2 regions of the Streptomyces sp. NPDC111507 genome follow, and region 1 is predicted to be linked to the other one. Evidence: riboswitches for the same ligand, from Rfam matches in the RefSeq annotation. Region 1 holds a riboswitch; the other holds the start of a gene.
The links. Region 1 has a riboswitch for cyclic di-AMP ahead of ACZ7M2_RS18165 (transglycosylase family protein). Riboswitches for the same ligand answer to the same signal wherever they lie in the genome.
Positions count from the first base shown of each region.

Region 1 (7,380 bases):
AGGACTCCGCGCCGATCGGGGCGATCATGAACTCCTGGATGTCCACGTTGGAGTCGGCGTGCGAGCCGCCGTTCAGGATGTTCATCATCGGAACGGGCAGCAGGTGCGCGTTCGGGCCGCCCAGGTAGCGGAAGAGGGGGAGGTCGGACGCCTCGGAGGCGGCGTGCGCGACGGCGAGCGAGACGCCGAGGATGGCGTTGGCGCCGAGCGAGCCCTTGTTGTCGGTGGCGTCCAGGTCGAACATCGCCTGGTCGATCAGGCGCTGCTCGGTGGCGTCGTAACCGACGAGCTCCGGGCCGATCTGCTCGATGACGGCGAGGACGGCCTTCTCGACACCCTTGCCGCCGTAACGGTTGGGGTCACCGTCACGCAGTTCGATGGCCTCGAAGGCGCCGGTGGACGCACCGGACGGAACGGCGGCACGACCCGTGCTGCCGTCGTCGAGGCCGACCTCGACCTCGACCGTGGGGTTGCCTCGGGAGTCCAGGATTTCCCGGGCTACGACGACGTCGATGGACGGCACGAGCATCTCCTTCTGGGATGTGACGCGGGTACGCGGAGCCTGTGATGGCTTCGCGACATGAGCCTAACCGCCCCGGGGGGATCGGCCAGCCGGTCGCCCACCCCTTGGGCAGAACTGAACGTACACATTGTTCCAGAACGGAACAAAAACGGGTACGGAAATCTGGGTACGAAACGCTCCGTACGAAATGCCGGAGACGAAAAACCCCGCTCCGGCGCGTACGGGGGAACACGCACCGGAGCGGGGAGCCCGTGGGGACGGGGGCGACCCTCACCGGGGTCTCCAGTGTGGAGACCCCTTTTATGTGGGACCTGTCATTCAGCTGGGGTGAAGCTGCCGATCATCAGCTGAGGTGCAGCTGCTGACCCGGGTAGATGACGTCGGCGTCGTCGACGATGTCCTTGTTCAGCTTGAACAGCTGCTGCCAGCCACCCTTGACCTTCTTCTTCTCGGCGATCGAGCTGAGGCTGTCACCCTTGACGACCTTGTACTCGCCGTCACCCTTCTTGACCTTCTTGCCGGTCGGGGTGGAGACGGTCTTCTGGGCGGCCGGGCGGGACGCCGAACGGGAGGCCGCGGTGTCCGTCGAGCGGGTGGTGGTGCTGGCGCTCGGCGAGCTGTTCGACGAGGAGCTGTTCGAGGAAGACGAGGTCGACGGGGTGCTCGCACCGCCGGTGTACGCGGCGCTCGACAGGCCCGTGCCACAGGTCGGCCAGGCGCCCTTGCCCTGCGCGGCGAGGACCTTCTCGCCGACGGTGATCTGCTGGGACTTGGACGCCTGGTTGGCGGTCGCGGCGTACGCGGTGCCGCCGTACGCGGCCCAGGTGGAGGTCGAGAACTGCAGACCGCCGTAGTAGCCGTTGCCGGTGTTGATGGACCAGTTCCCGCCGGACTCGCACTGGGCGACGGCGTCCCACTGGGAGGCGGTGGCGGCGGAGGCGTTGCCGGCCGCCATCAGCGGAGCGGCGATGGCGACACCGGTGACACCGGCGAGCGTGGCGACACGAGTGGCCTTGGACGGACGGCGGTGCTTGCCCTTGCTGGAAAACAGCATGGAGAGATCCCCTCACCGACGCCTGCGAGGTGAGCTGTCGGGTTCGGGCGGGTGAGTGCCCGGCCGTGCGCTCTGAGCGCTCGGCTTCACCCCAAGCCGCTCCCGGTCAACTACCGGGCGCGGCGCATACCTTGGGTCCCCCGCTCCTGCCTACGGCGCTGACGCGTCGACTGTTCCCGTACGGCCGTTGGCAGGATTCGGCGTTGACGACCGTCGGGGCCCGCTGTGGCGAGCGGTCATGACCGTAAGCAGCCGATCGGCTGAATTCCAAAGACGATCAGGGCCTTTGAGATCCATCTCTCACTCGCGCCAAACCGGACATTACACAGCGAACCGTGACGCGAACTGCCCCTACTTTTGGCCCGATTCGGCACCAACTGCAAGGCTCTGACCGGGAAGGATGAGGTTCGGGTCGACGCCGACCGTCTTCTTGTTCGCTTCGTACAGCTCGGCCCATCCGCCTTCGAGGTCAAGGGCGTCCGCGATGGTCCAGAGATTGTCTCCGGCGCGCACGACGTAGGAGCCGTCGACGACATCGCGGGAGGCGCCGGCGCCGCGCGAGGCATGCCGCCCGGAGGAGTCGTCGCTACGGCCGTCCACGGCGCTGTCGGTGGTGTTCTCGTCCGCGGTGCCGCCGCGGTGGCGTCCCGCACCGGTCGTCGCGTTCTCGGACGTACCGGAAGAGTCGTCGCCCTGGCCGGAGTTGCCCGAGTTATCGCTCTTCGACGCATCCGTGTCGGAGCCGTCCGCCCCCTGGGCGTCGCCGTCGGTGTCGGCCTTCGTCGTGTTCTCGGCCGCCTTCCCGGTCGCCTTCGAGGACGAACCGGATGAAGCAGAGTCAGACGAAGATGAATCGGACTTCGAGCTGGAAGACTTGGACGAGGTTGAATTCTTGGACGAACTGGACGAATCGGAGGAACCGGATGAATCCGCCGTACTGGACGAGTCGTTCGCCACGCCCGTGTCGACCAGGATGTCGCCCGAGTTCTTGCTCAGCCCGGAGAGCGGTCCGCAGGTCGGCCAGGGGGTGACGCCCTGGTGGTCGAGAAGCTTCTCGGCGATGGCTATCTGCTGCGAGCGGCTGGCCTCGTCGGCGCTCGACGCGTAGGTGAGGCCGCCGTACTTCTCCCAGTCCGCCTGGCTGATCTGGAGTCCGCCGTAATACCCGTTGCCGCTGTCGGCACTCCACTGGCCGGCGCTCTCGCACTCGGCGACCCGGTCCCACGTGGTGCCGTCGGCCGCGCTCGCGCTGGTGGCACCGAGCAACGGGATCGCGATGGCGGATCCGGTCACTCCTGCCGCGACGATGAGGGCCGGGGCCTGACGGGGGCGACGATGGCGGCCGTTCCCGGAGAGCATGCGGAAGCCTTTCACGTGACAGCAGGTGACTACGCGACGTGTGAGTCGCGTTGACGAGTGAACGTATCCGCACCCGAACACTTGTCACAAGTCGATGCAGCGTAGATCACGTGAAGATCACAGAGTTGAGTGCGCGTCAGGTTTAAGCGCCCGCAGGTGTAGGGTCGCCCGCTATCGCGCGACCGGTACCGGAGGTGTGAACTCCACTGGAAGCGTGCGCAATCCGCGCATAATGAGCCCGCCGCGCCAGCGCAAATCGGCCGAATCTCCCGCGAGTTGAAGGTCGGGGAGTCGGGTGAGGAGGGTGGCGAGCGCGGTCTGGCCCTCCAGGCGGGCGAGCGGGGCGCCGAGGCAGTAGTGGATGCCGTGGCCGTACCCGAGGTGTTGGTTGTCACGGCGGGAGAGGTCGAGCGTGTCCGGCTGTTCGAACCGCGCGGGGTCACGGTCCGCAGCCGCGAGGACCACGAGGACGGGGTCGCCGGGCGCGATGCCCTGCCCGCCGATGCACACGGCCTCGGTGGCGAACCGCCACGTGGCCAGTTCCACCGGCCCGTCGTAACGGAGGAGCTCCTCGACGCCGGTCTCGAGGAGTTCGCGTTCGCGGGCGGCGAGGGACTTCTGGAGGCGCGCGCGCTGCTCGGGGTGGGTGAGGAGGGCGTACGTGCCGTTGCCGATGAGATTGACGGTCGTCTCGAACCCGGCGAAGAGCAGGATGAAGGCCATGGCGGCGGCCTCGTTCTCCGTGAGGTGCTCGCCGTGGTCGGACGCGCGGATGAGACCGGAGATGAGGTCCTCACCGGGCGCGGGCGTGTCGGGAAGGCCTTCCCGCTTCTTGTGGATGAGTTCGAGCAGATACCCGCGCATCTTCTTGACCGACCGCGCGACCCCGCCCCGCGGTCCGCCACCGTGCCGGATCATCATCCCCGCCCAGTCCCGGAAGTCGTCCTGGTCCTCGCGGGGCACGCCCAGCAGGTCGCAAATGGCGTAAATGGGAAGCGGGAACGCGAACTCGTGGATCAGATCGGCGGAACCCTTCTCCGCGAAATGGTCGATCAGCTGATCGGTGAGTTCCTGCACGCGTGGCGCGAACTCGGCCACGCGTCGCGGCGTGAACGCCTTCGAGACCAGCCGCCGCAGCCGGGTGTGGTCCGGCGGGTCGATGTTCAGCAGATGCGTCATCAACTCGGCCTTGCGCTCCCCCGGAATACCCGTCTTCCCTTTCGCGTGGGCGGGTTCGTCGTGGTGCGCCGGATTCTTGCTGAGCCGCGCGTCGGCGAGCGCCTGCTTGGCGTCCGCGTACCGCGTCACCAGCCAGGCCTCCACCCCACTCGGCAGCCGCGTCCTGTGTACGGGGGCGTGCTCCCGCAGCCAGGCGTACGCGGGGTACGGATCGCTGGCGAACTCCCAGGTGAAGAGTTCCGGGGCGGGGCTGAACGGCGGCGGCTGATCGGTCACTCCCTGACGGTATCCGGAGGGAGGGGAGGGACGGCGCGGCGGAGGGAGAGGGAGCGGGGTGGGGGCGGTGCGGGGGTGGGGGGCGGCGTGTGTGCGTGAGGGGTGGTGCGGGCCGTGCCCCGTTCATCCCGGGCCATCCCGAAATCGGCTGCTGTTTGACTCCACGGCTCGCCTCCTCCATAAATTCGCGCCGTGGACCCCGAAATACTCAGATCCAGCTTCGCGGTCGTCGAAAGGCGGGCCGAGTTCGCGGTCAAGTACTTCTACTCGCATCTCTTCCGGCACAACCCGGACGTCCGCGGGCTCTTCCCCCTGGACTTCCCGGAGGACATGGAGCGACAGCGGGACCGGTTGTTCGCGGCACTCACGTATGTGATGGAGCGGCTGGAGGATCCGACGCTGCCGGGGTACCTGCGCGAGCTGGGACGGGACCACCGGAAGTACCTGGCCGAGCCGGAGCACTACGCCGCCGTCGGGGCGAGCCTGATCGCCGCGTTCGCCGCTGTCGCGGGGTCGGCCTGGAGCGCGGAGGCCGAGAAGGCCTGGGCCGAGGCGTACGGGGCGATCACGAACGTCATGCTCCAGGGCGCGTGGGAGGCACAGCACGCGGGTGAACCGCCCTGGTGGGACGCCGAGGTCGTGTCCCGCACCCGGCACGGCGACGACCTCGTCGTCCTGACCCTCCGCCCACGTCACCGGCTGCGCTACTCCCCCGGCCAGTACGTCAGCGTCAGCGTCCCCCATCTGCCGGGCATCTGGCGCCCGTACTCGCTCGGCAACGCGCCCCGCGCCGACCACACCGTCGACCTGCACGTCAGCCGCGTCGAGGACGGGGTGCTGTCCACCGCCCTGGTCCGGCGGACCCGGGAGGGCGATGTCCTGCGGCTCGGCGCACCCGGCGGCGCCCTGACCCTGCGGGCGCCGGTGGAACGGCCGCTGACCCTCATCGCGGCCGGCACCGGATGGGCCCCCGTCAAGGCGCTGCTCCAGCAACTCGACGCCACGCACGAGGCCCGGCTGTTCCTCGTGGCCCGCGACACCTCGTACCTCTACGACCGGTCGGCCGTGGAACGACTCCAGTCCCGGCTGCCCCGCCTCGGCGTCACCTTCATCACCCCCGCACCCGGCCGCCCCAAGGCCCAGGCCACCGAGCGACTGCTGACCGCGCTGGGCAACCGCGCCGGCTGGGCCCGCCACGACGTCTATCTCGCCGGGCCGCCCCAGCTCGTCGAGGAGATCGCCGAGGCCCTCCCCGCCCTCGGCACCCCGCCGGAACAGATCTTCCACGACCTCCTCCCACCCGCCGACCCCAGCCGCCCCCGCCCGCTGGGCCCCGCGGAGTGGCTCCTGGACCGCCCCCACCCCAACTGGCACAACCCGACGAGCCGCGCCCCCCGCACGTAACCCCCGAACCGCCGGCCCTCAGCCCGTCTCCGTCGCACGGATCGCGTCCCGGTAGGCCCGCGCCGCCGCGCGCAGGGCCGCCTCCGGGTCCACTCCCTCGGCCTCCGCGTGGGCGGCGATGGCCAGCAGCTCGTAGCCGACGCCTTCGCCGCGGGGGAGTTCGACCTCAAGTCCCGCCGTGCGCACGCGCGATGCCAGCTTCGCCGCGAGGGCCAGGCCCGGCTGGCCCAGCGGTATCCCCTCCGTCACGGACGTCCGCCGCTTCTCCTCGGCCTTGGTGCGCAGCCAGTGCTCCTTGACCTCCTCGGGGGTCGTGGCCGTCTCGTCGCCGAACACGTGCGGGTGGCGGTGGATCAGCTTGGCGACGATGCCGCCGGCCACGTCGTCGATGGAGAAGGGAGTCTCGGCGTCCTCCTCCGCGATCCTGGCGTGGAAGACGACCTGGAGCAGAACGTCGCCGAGCTCTTCCCTGAGCTCGTCCCGGTCGCCCTCCTCGATCGCCTCGACGAGCTCGTACGCCTCCTCGATCCCGTACTTCGCGAGGCCCTTGTGGGTCTGCTGGGACGACCACGGGCACTCGACGCGGATGCGGTCCATGACCTGGACGAGGTCGAGGAGGCGAGCGCCCGGCAGGTCGTACGAGGCCGGGAGCAGCTCCAGGTCGGGCATCTGTATGCGGCCGGAGCCGGCGAGGCGGGCCAGTCCGTCGGTGAGGCGCGGCTCGCCCTCCCCGGTGGCGACGACGACCACCGTGCGGCCACCGGCGCAGGCGTCCACCAAGTCCTGGGCATCGGGGGAGGCCTCGTCGACGCCGATGCCCGCCTCACGCAGATACGGCAGCTGTGGATGCGCGCCGTCCGCACACAGCACCTGGTCGGCGGCGCGCAGCACCTGCCAGGCGGGCCAGGACAGCAGCCCCGGGGCGACGCGGTGGCTGGTGGTGAGCAGGACGATACGGCCGGGGTCGGGAACCTGGGCGGTGGCGTCGGAGCTGGTTGCGTTCACCCCACGAACGTAACGCACGCCACCGACGCCCCCAGGAGTTATCCACAGGCTGGGAGGCGGATGAACCGTTTATCCACAGCCCCGTCCCCAGTGACCTCCTACGCCGTCTGCTGCGCCCCCGTCGACGTGACCTCCCGCAGCCACGGCGTCTTCACATCGACGCGGCTGCTCTTCTGGACGTCCCAGGCGCCGTAGCGCGGGTTCAGATCGACGTTCAGCTTCTTGGACGCGTCGGACATGGCCTTCCAGAACGTGGCCTTGCCGTCGGTGGTGTTCATGTCGGCGCCGAGCGCGGCGGCGAGCTTCTGGGCCTCGATCTCGGTACGGAGGTTGTCGTCGAGACGCTGGGGCGCCACCCCGTACTGCTGCAGCCAGGCCGTCTCCAGCGCCTTCGCACCGCCCGCCTGGCCCTCCAGCGCCGTCCGCATCTGCTGGGTGTCCGCGCGGGTGACGCTCACGCCCGCGTCCTTGGCGGCCCGGTCGAGAACCTGGTCGAGGACCATGGTGTGCAGGGTGTCGCGGGCGAGGCTGCCGGTCTTGGCGATGGCCTGCTCGTACTGGGCCTCGTCCTTGACGGCGG
Region 1 covers NZ_JBVKBU010000004.1:104,186-111,565, forward strand. Annotated here, with positions in the region: gene eno (phosphopyruvate hydratase) at 1-529, opposite strand, end outside; gene ACZ7M2_RS18165 (transglycosylase family protein) at 867-1,577, opposite strand; cyclic di-AMP (ydaO/yuaA leader) riboswitch at 1,582-1,745, opposite strand; gene ACZ7M2_RS18170 (LysM peptidoglycan-binding domain-containing protein) at 1,929-2,951, opposite strand; gene ACZ7M2_RS18175 (cytochrome P450 family protein) at 3,108-4,391, opposite strand; gene ACZ7M2_RS18180 (globin domain-containing protein) at 4,584-5,795, shown strand; gene ACZ7M2_RS18185 (nucleoside triphosphate pyrophosphohydrolase) at 5,814-6,800, opposite strand; gene ACZ7M2_RS18190 (SurA N-terminal domain-containing protein) at 6,899-7,380, opposite strand, start outside.

Region 2 (7,380 bases), on a different contig from region 1:
CGTCCCGCTGCTCCAGCGGCACCGCATCCTCACCCAGGTCTCCGGCGACCACCTGGAGGTGATCAAGCTGATCCCGCCGCTGATCATCGGCGAACGGGACGTGGACCGGTTCGTGGAGGCCTTCACCGCCGTGATGGACGACGCCCACAGCGGCGGCGGCCTGATGTGGGACTTCGGAAAAACCCTGGTCAAGCAGGCGGTCGCCAACCGCTAGCCCCGCGGCGCGAGGAGACGGGGCGGGCTCGCAGCAGGGGCCGCCCGAATCGGGGCGGGCTCGAGGTACGGGCCCGCCTCAACCAGGGACGATCGTTTTGCCTCTGGGGCAAGAAACTTGCCCGAGAGGCAAGTGTGCGGCTCAATGGAGTGCATGAACCCTGTCGAGCCGGGGGCGGCCGCCACACCGCCCGAGTCCGCAGCAGCCGAGGTGCTGCCCGCCGTCGCACCGCAGCTGCGTGCGCTGCGCCGCCGGGCCGCGCTCACCCTGGAGGCCGCGGCCGGCGCCGCCGGCCTTTCGGCTGCCCACCTCTCCCGACTGGAGACGGGGCAGCGCCAGCCCTCGCTGCCGATGCTGCTCGCACTCGCTCGTATCTACGGTACGACGGTCTCGGAGCTGCTGGGCGAGACGGTCGCCGAACGGGACGCGATCGTTCGGGCCGCCGACATGGAGCCGACGAAGGCGGGCGGCTGGACCTACTGGCAGGCCGGTGCCCCGGGCCGCGGAATGCAGGCCCTGCGGGTGCACGTCCCCTACGGCTCGCAGGGCGACATCGTGCGCGTCCACCCCGGTGAGGAGTGGCTCTACGTCCTCCAGGGGCGGCTGCGGCTGCGCCTCGGGGACACCGCCCAGGTGCTCGCCCCCGGGGACAGCGCGCACTTCGACTCGCTGACCCCGCACCGCATCGCGGCCGCCGATCAGTCGGGGGCCGACCTCCTCTTCGTACACACCCTGCTGCAGAGCCCCACCGCCGCGCTGTGTCTCGGCCCGGCGGCAGGGCACCCGACCATGGGAGAGCTGTCATGACGGAATCCACCCAACCCCCGGAGTCCACGGAATCCGCCGACCCCGCCACTCGGCGGCGCATGGTCGAGAAGTTCCCCCGCGCCCTGTGGGTACGTCTCTTCATCTACATCGCCGTCGGCCACCTGTTCGCGGCCTTCATCTATCTGCTGTTCGAGCTGGGCGGGCAGAACCAGTAGCCCAGGGTTCAGTCCAGCAGGCGCTCGCGCAGCCGCTCCCGCTGCTCGGGCGTGACCCCCAGCCCCTGCTCCAGGTAGGCGTCGATGCCGCCCCAGGTCTCCTCGATCGTCTCGAAGGCCGCGGTCAGATACTCGGCGCGGGCGTCGAACAGGGGACTGAGCAGCTCCATGACCTCGGGGGAGTGGGCCGCTTCCGGGGAGCCGCTGCGGCGCACCTTGTAGCGGCGGTGCGTCGCGTTCGACTCCAGGTAGTCGGCCACGATCGCGTCGCGCTCGACGTCGAGGGCGAGGAGCGTCACGGCTATGGAGAGACCCGCGCGGTCCTTGCCCGCCGCGCAGTGCATCAGCGCGGGCACGCTGTCCTCGGCCAGGGCGTGCAGCACGTGGGAGTGCTCGGCCGTGCGTTCCTTGACGATCGTGCGGTAGGAACCGATCATCCGGTTCGCCGCCTTGCCGTCGCCGAGGTGCCCGCGCAGCTGTTCGACGTCACCCTCACGGACCATCTTCCAGAACTCGCTGCCGTCGGCAGGGTCGGTGAGCGGAAGGTTCACGTTCCGTACGCCCGGCAGATCGACGTCCGGCCCCTCCAGCTTCTGGTCCGCGGCATTGCGGAAGTCGAAGATCGTGTGCAGCCCGAGAGAGGAGAGGAACGCGGCGTCCTCCTCCGTGGCGTGCGCGAGATGACCACTGCGGAACAGCCGTCCGTAGCGCACTCGCCGGCCGTCCACGGTGGGCAGGCCGCCCACGTCTCGGAAGTTGCGCACTCCGGCCAGCTCCGGCTCGGTCGACGGCACCTGCTGCGTCACGGGGGCTCCTCCCATTGGACCGCCGGCGCTGCTCGGCGACGCTCGCCGACGGGAATCGCGCTTTCGACGATACGACATGGGTTCCTCAGGCAATGAAGTTGTCCACAGCCGTTGCCTCCCGGGTGAGACGCCGTTGATGATGTTGGCGATTGAGTGCGGATGTTCGAATCTGTGAGGGTTTGATGATCGATATCGGCGAAGATGGTCGTACGTGGCTTCTCTCGGGTCCCACGAGCAGCTACGCACTACGGCTGACCGACCTCGACGAACTGCTCCATGTCCACTGGGGGCCACGGATCACCCTCGCCGACGCCGAGTCGCTGGCCGCCCTGCCCGGCCCGCCGTACCGGCCCTTCGAGTCCCGGCTCGACGGGCGCGAGGAGTATCCCGTCGAGGGCGGCCCCCGCTTCGTACGCCCGGCGCTGTCCGTACGGACACAGGAGCGGCGCGGCACCGAGTGGCGTTTCGAGACATCCTTCGTGGAGCGACACGCCGACGGCGACGAACTGCGGCTGCGCTTCGCGGACGACGGGCTCGGCATCACCCTGCACTACCGGATGCGCGGCGACGTCGTCGAGCGCTGGGTGACCCTGGCCAACGAAGGACCTTCCCTGGAGCTGCTGCGCGCGGACTCCGCGACCTGGACGCTGCCCGAGCGCGACGGGTGGCGCCTCTCCCAGCTGCACGGGCGGTGGGCGGCCGAGTCCCGGCTCGCGCGCTCCCCCCTCACCTACGGTGAGAAGGTCATCGGCAGCCGCCGCGGGCACACCGGGCACCAGCACCTGCCGTGGGTCGCGCTGGACAGCGGGGCGAGTGAGGAGAGCGGCGAGGTCTACGGGTGCGCGCTCGGCTGGTCGGGCTCGTGGCGGATCTGCGTGGCCCAACTCCCCGACGCGCGCGTGCAGGTCTCCGGCGGCGCCGGGTACGACGACTCCGGACTGCTGCGCCTGGAGGCGGGGGAGTCGTACACCACCCCCGTCTTCGCGGGGCTGTGGAGCGACGGCGGCTTCGGCGCGGCGAGCCGGACGTGGCACGCGTACCAGCGGGCGTTCGTGATCCCGGACGCGGACCAGGACCGGCCGGTGCTCTTCAACTCCTGGGAGGCCACCCACTTCGACATCTCCGAGGAGCGGCAGCGGGAGCTGGCCCGGCGGGCCGCGGAGATGGGCGTCGAGCTGTTCGTCGTCGACGACGGCTGGTTCGGGGCAAGGACGAGCGACCGCGCCGGGCTCGGCGACTGGGCCCCCAACCCGGACCGCTTCCCGCAGGGACTGAAGCCGCTCGCCGACGACGTGCACGCGCTCGGCATGCAGTTCGGGATCTGGGTCGAGCCGGAGATGGTCAACCCGGACAGCGAGCTGTACCGCGCGCACCCTGACTGGGTGCAGTTCCAGCCGGGGCGGACCCGGACGGAGTTCCGCAACCAGCTCGTACTCAACCTCGCCCGACCGGATGTCCAGGAGTACCTGTGGGAGCAGCTCGACGGCCTGCTCTCGAGCGCCCCGATCGACTATGTGAAGTGGGACTTCAACCGCTGCTTCACGGACGCCGGTTGGCCCGGCGAGCCGTATCCGCAGAAACTGTGGGTCGAGCACGTGGAGGCCCTGTACGGGCTCCTGGACCGGCTGCGCGCCGAGCATCCAGGGGTCGCCTTCGAGTCCTGTTCGGGCGGTGGCGGCCGGATCGACCTCGGCGTCATGGCGCGTACGGACCAGGTGTGGACCTCCGACAACACCGACCCGCTCGACCGGCTCGCCATCCAGCACGGCTTCAGCCAGATCCACCCGGCCCGGATCATGGCCGCCTGGGTCACCGACAGTCCGAACGCGCAGCTCAACGGTCGGATCAGTTCGCTGCGCTTCCGGTTCGTGAGCGCCATGGCCGGGGTGCTGGGGGTCGGCGGTGACCTGGCCGACTGGAGCGAGGCGGACCTCGTCGAGGCGCGGGAGTGGGTGGAGCTCTACAAGGAGATTCGGCCGGTCGTGCAGCGCGGCGACCTCTACCGGCTGCGGCCTCCGGAGGGCGGGCTGAGCGCCGTGCAGTACGTCCACGGCGACGAGACCGTCGTCCTCGCCCTGCTCCAGGCCCAGCGTCACGGCGAGCCGGTCGCCCCGCTCCGGTTGCGCGGGCTCGATCCGAGCGCCGCGTACGAATGCCGCGAAACGGGCGAAGTGCACCGAGGTGCGGTGCTGCTGCATCACGGGTTGCGGACGAGGCTGCGCGGGGACTTCGATGCGGCAGTTGTCCGACTACGCCGTATGTGAGCGATCTGTCCTTATTGATGCCTTAATTCTAATTGGAGCTGGAATAAAGGACCGTGGTGTGACCTGCGTGAGCAGCGTCATATTCGTGACGATGCGTTGCGGGCCCGCTTTCTCGATCCGCCCGAATTCCCGGGCGGGTCGAGAGGTGGCGGAGGTCATTGTCCACGGAGGGTGACCGGAATTCCGGCCTGGATCAAGAAAGGCATGCACGCAGAAAAGCCACATGGTTGGCGATGCGCCCCCATCTCGCTTACGTTCGCCCTCAATCCGGACGGACGCCCAATCCTGCCGCCGCCCGGTATCCGCACACCCACCGGTAACCGGCAGGAGCGGGGGACCCACAGGTACCACGCCTGTTCCGGTCTCCGGAACGGCTAGGGGTATAGCCGCGCAGCCGCGTGGCCGGGCATCTCCAGCCCGCACCCGACAGCTCACCCCGCAGGCGCCGGAGAGGAATTCTTCATGCCCGCGAAGGGTAAGCACCGCCGACCCAAGTCCCAGCGTTTCTCACGCTCGATCGCCGTGGCCGGAACCGGTGGCGCCGCCCTCGCGCTGCCGCTGATGGGGGCCGCCGGTGCCCATGCCGCGACGCCGACGGCCGCGGTTTCGTCCACTCCGGAAAAGACCGCGACCATTTACGGCGCGGCGGTTTCGGAAAAGACCGTGACGGTTTCGGAAAAGACGGCGACGACGTCCACGGTCTCGACGAAAACCTATTCGGTGAAGGCCGGCGACTGGCTCTCCAGGATCGCCGAGCGGCAGCACGTCAGGGGCGGCTGGCAGAAGCTCTACTCCGACAACCGCCAGGCCATCGGCAGCGACCCCTCGCTGATCCACCCCGGTCTGAAGCTCACGATCGGCGAGAGGGCCGCGTCGACCGACGACACCGAGCCGTCGACCAAGACGTCCACGCAGTCGTCCGCCAAGACGTCCACGCGGTCGTCGGCGCAGTCGGCCACCGGGTCGTCCGGCGCGGCGGACGCGCCCAAGACCCAGGCCGCCGCCCCCCGGGCCACCGGCACCGCCACCGACACCGGTTACACCCTGCCGGTCGGGGGCGCCACCATCGGCACCGGCTACAAGGTCGCCGGCAGCATGTGGTCCAGCGGCTATCACACCGGCGTGGACTTCGTGGTCCCGACCGGCACCACCATCAAGGCCGTCGCCGCCGGCACCGTCGTATCGGCCGGCTGGGGCGGCGCGTACGGCAACCAGGTCGTCATCCAGCACGCCGACGGCCGGTACTCGCAGTACGCCCACATGTCCGCCCTGTCCGTCTCGGCGGGCCAGACCGTGACCGAGGGCCAGCAGATCGGCCTCTCCGGCGCGACCGGCAACGTCACCGGTCCGCACCTGCACTTCGAGATCCGCACCACCCCGAACTACGGCTCGGACATGGACCCGGTCGCGTATCTGCGCTCGCACGGTGTCGCCGTCGGCTGACACCCGCCGCGCCTCTCACGTCTTCGAGGGTCGGACCCCGCGATCGCGGGGTCCGACCCTCGGCGTTTCGCCACGCGTCTCGGCGTGGTCCTTTCATGATCGGCACATTGCGGCCTTGTGGCACCTGCGCACGAGGTCTCGACACGGTGCGAGTGGGGCTTCACAGTGATCTCCGTAAGCGCTTTCTGCGTCTTCGGCGGCGGCATCGCGACCGTCGTCGCCACCGCAAGGAGCACGCCATCGTGAGACCTCGAAGACTCGGCGTCGGCACCGCCGCCGCGCTGCCGGCCGGTCTGGTCGCCGCGCCCTCGCACGCCACCGAACAGCATCCGCCGCCGCGCCGGATCGTGGAGAACCTGGACCGCGGTCTGGTCGCCGTCCCCTCGGGCAAGGGCACCTTCCTGAGCCGGCGGTTACTCGGCACGGAGTACGCGCTCCGCCCAGTTCTCGGCTCCGCTCGAACAGGGGGTGCCCCCACCGGGGACGCGATCGCGTTCACCGTGTACAAGGGCGGACGGCGGCTCGACCAGGCGCCGGTCACCCGGTCGACCACGTACCAGGACGACAGCCGGGGCACCGGCACCTACACCGTGCGTGCCGTCGTCAACGGCCCTGAGCGGAAGCCGAGTTCGGCGGCGCCCGACCTCGCGCGGGGCTACGCCGAGATTCCGCAGGCCGCCGCCGACGGATACACCGTGCAACACGCGTGGCCCGGTGACCTCGACGTCGGCCGGGGCAGCGCCGCCGACATCGACCCCGGCCACCCCGGCTACGCGTACTGGACCTCCACCGCCGACGTCACCCGCCCAGGCGCGGGCGTCTTCAACGTCCAGGACGGAAAGGTCTCCACGACCACGCCCGGCGTCAACTTCCGCATCTGGTGGGACGGCGACAAGGGCGCCGAACTCCTCGCGTGCACGCACGTCGACAACACGCACGTCGACAAGCGGGATCCGAAGGCCGAGACCAGCACGCGCCTCCTCGACCCGGCCGGTGTCGTCTCCGGCGCCCGCAACGCGACCCCGTTCTACGGCGACCTCCTCGGTGACTGGCGCGAGGAGATCCTCGCCGAGACCGGCGACCACACCGCGCCGCGCCTGTACACCACCACCGAACCGACGAAGACCCGTATCCACACGCTCGCCCAGAACCCCGGCCACCACCTCGGCCGGATCGTGCGCGGCTGTCTCCAGTCGACGTACACGGACTACCACCTGGGCACCGAGACCCGGCGGGTGCCGAAGCCCGCCATCACCACCGCCGCTCGCACAGAAGGAACCTCATGACCACCCGCAGAGCCTTCGCGACCCTCGCCGCCGGTGCCGCGCTGTCGACGCTCGTCCCTGCCACCGCCGCGAGCGCCACGCCGCGCCACCGTCGCGGCCGGCTCATCGCCCACGACGGCTTCCGCCGCGGCCTCGGCCAGTGGGTCACCGAACTGCAGGACGGCGGCACGGTCACCGCCTCACACGGCGTCCTGGACATCGACGTACCGAGCGGTGCGACGGTCTGGTTCAAGCAGCGGCTCGAGGGGCCGTACGTCATCGAGTACACCGCCACACCCGTCTCCGAGGGTGGCGTCAACGACCGGGTCTCCGACCTCAACAACTTCTGGAACGCCGTCGACGTCCGCTCCCCGGACGACCTCTTCGCCACTCCCCGGGGCGGCG
Region 2 covers NZ_JBVKBU010000021.1:77,329-84,708, reverse strand. Annotated here, with positions in the region: gene ACZ7M2_RS46135 (aspartate aminotransferase family protein) at 1-214, shown strand, start outside; gene ACZ7M2_RS46130 (helix-turn-helix domain-containing protein) at 368-1,021, shown strand; gene ACZ7M2_RS46125 (DUF6126 family protein) at 1,081-1,197, shown strand; gene ACZ7M2_RS46120 (tyrosine-protein phosphatase) at 1,206-2,003, opposite strand; gene ACZ7M2_RS46115 (alpha-galactosidase) at 2,186-4,267, shown strand; cyclic di-AMP (ydaO/yuaA leader) riboswitch at 4,569-4,727, shown strand; gene ACZ7M2_RS46110 (M23 family metallopeptidase) at 4,730-5,710, shown strand; gene ACZ7M2_RS46105 (rhamnogalacturonan lyase family protein) at 5,953-6,996, shown strand; gene ACZ7M2_RS46100 (DUF6250 domain-containing protein) at 6,993-7,380, shown strand, end outside.
Region 2: another riboswitch for cyclic di-AMP. It lies ahead of ACZ7M2_RS46110 (M23 family metallopeptidase); the one in region 1 lies ahead of ACZ7M2_RS18165 (transglycosylase family protein).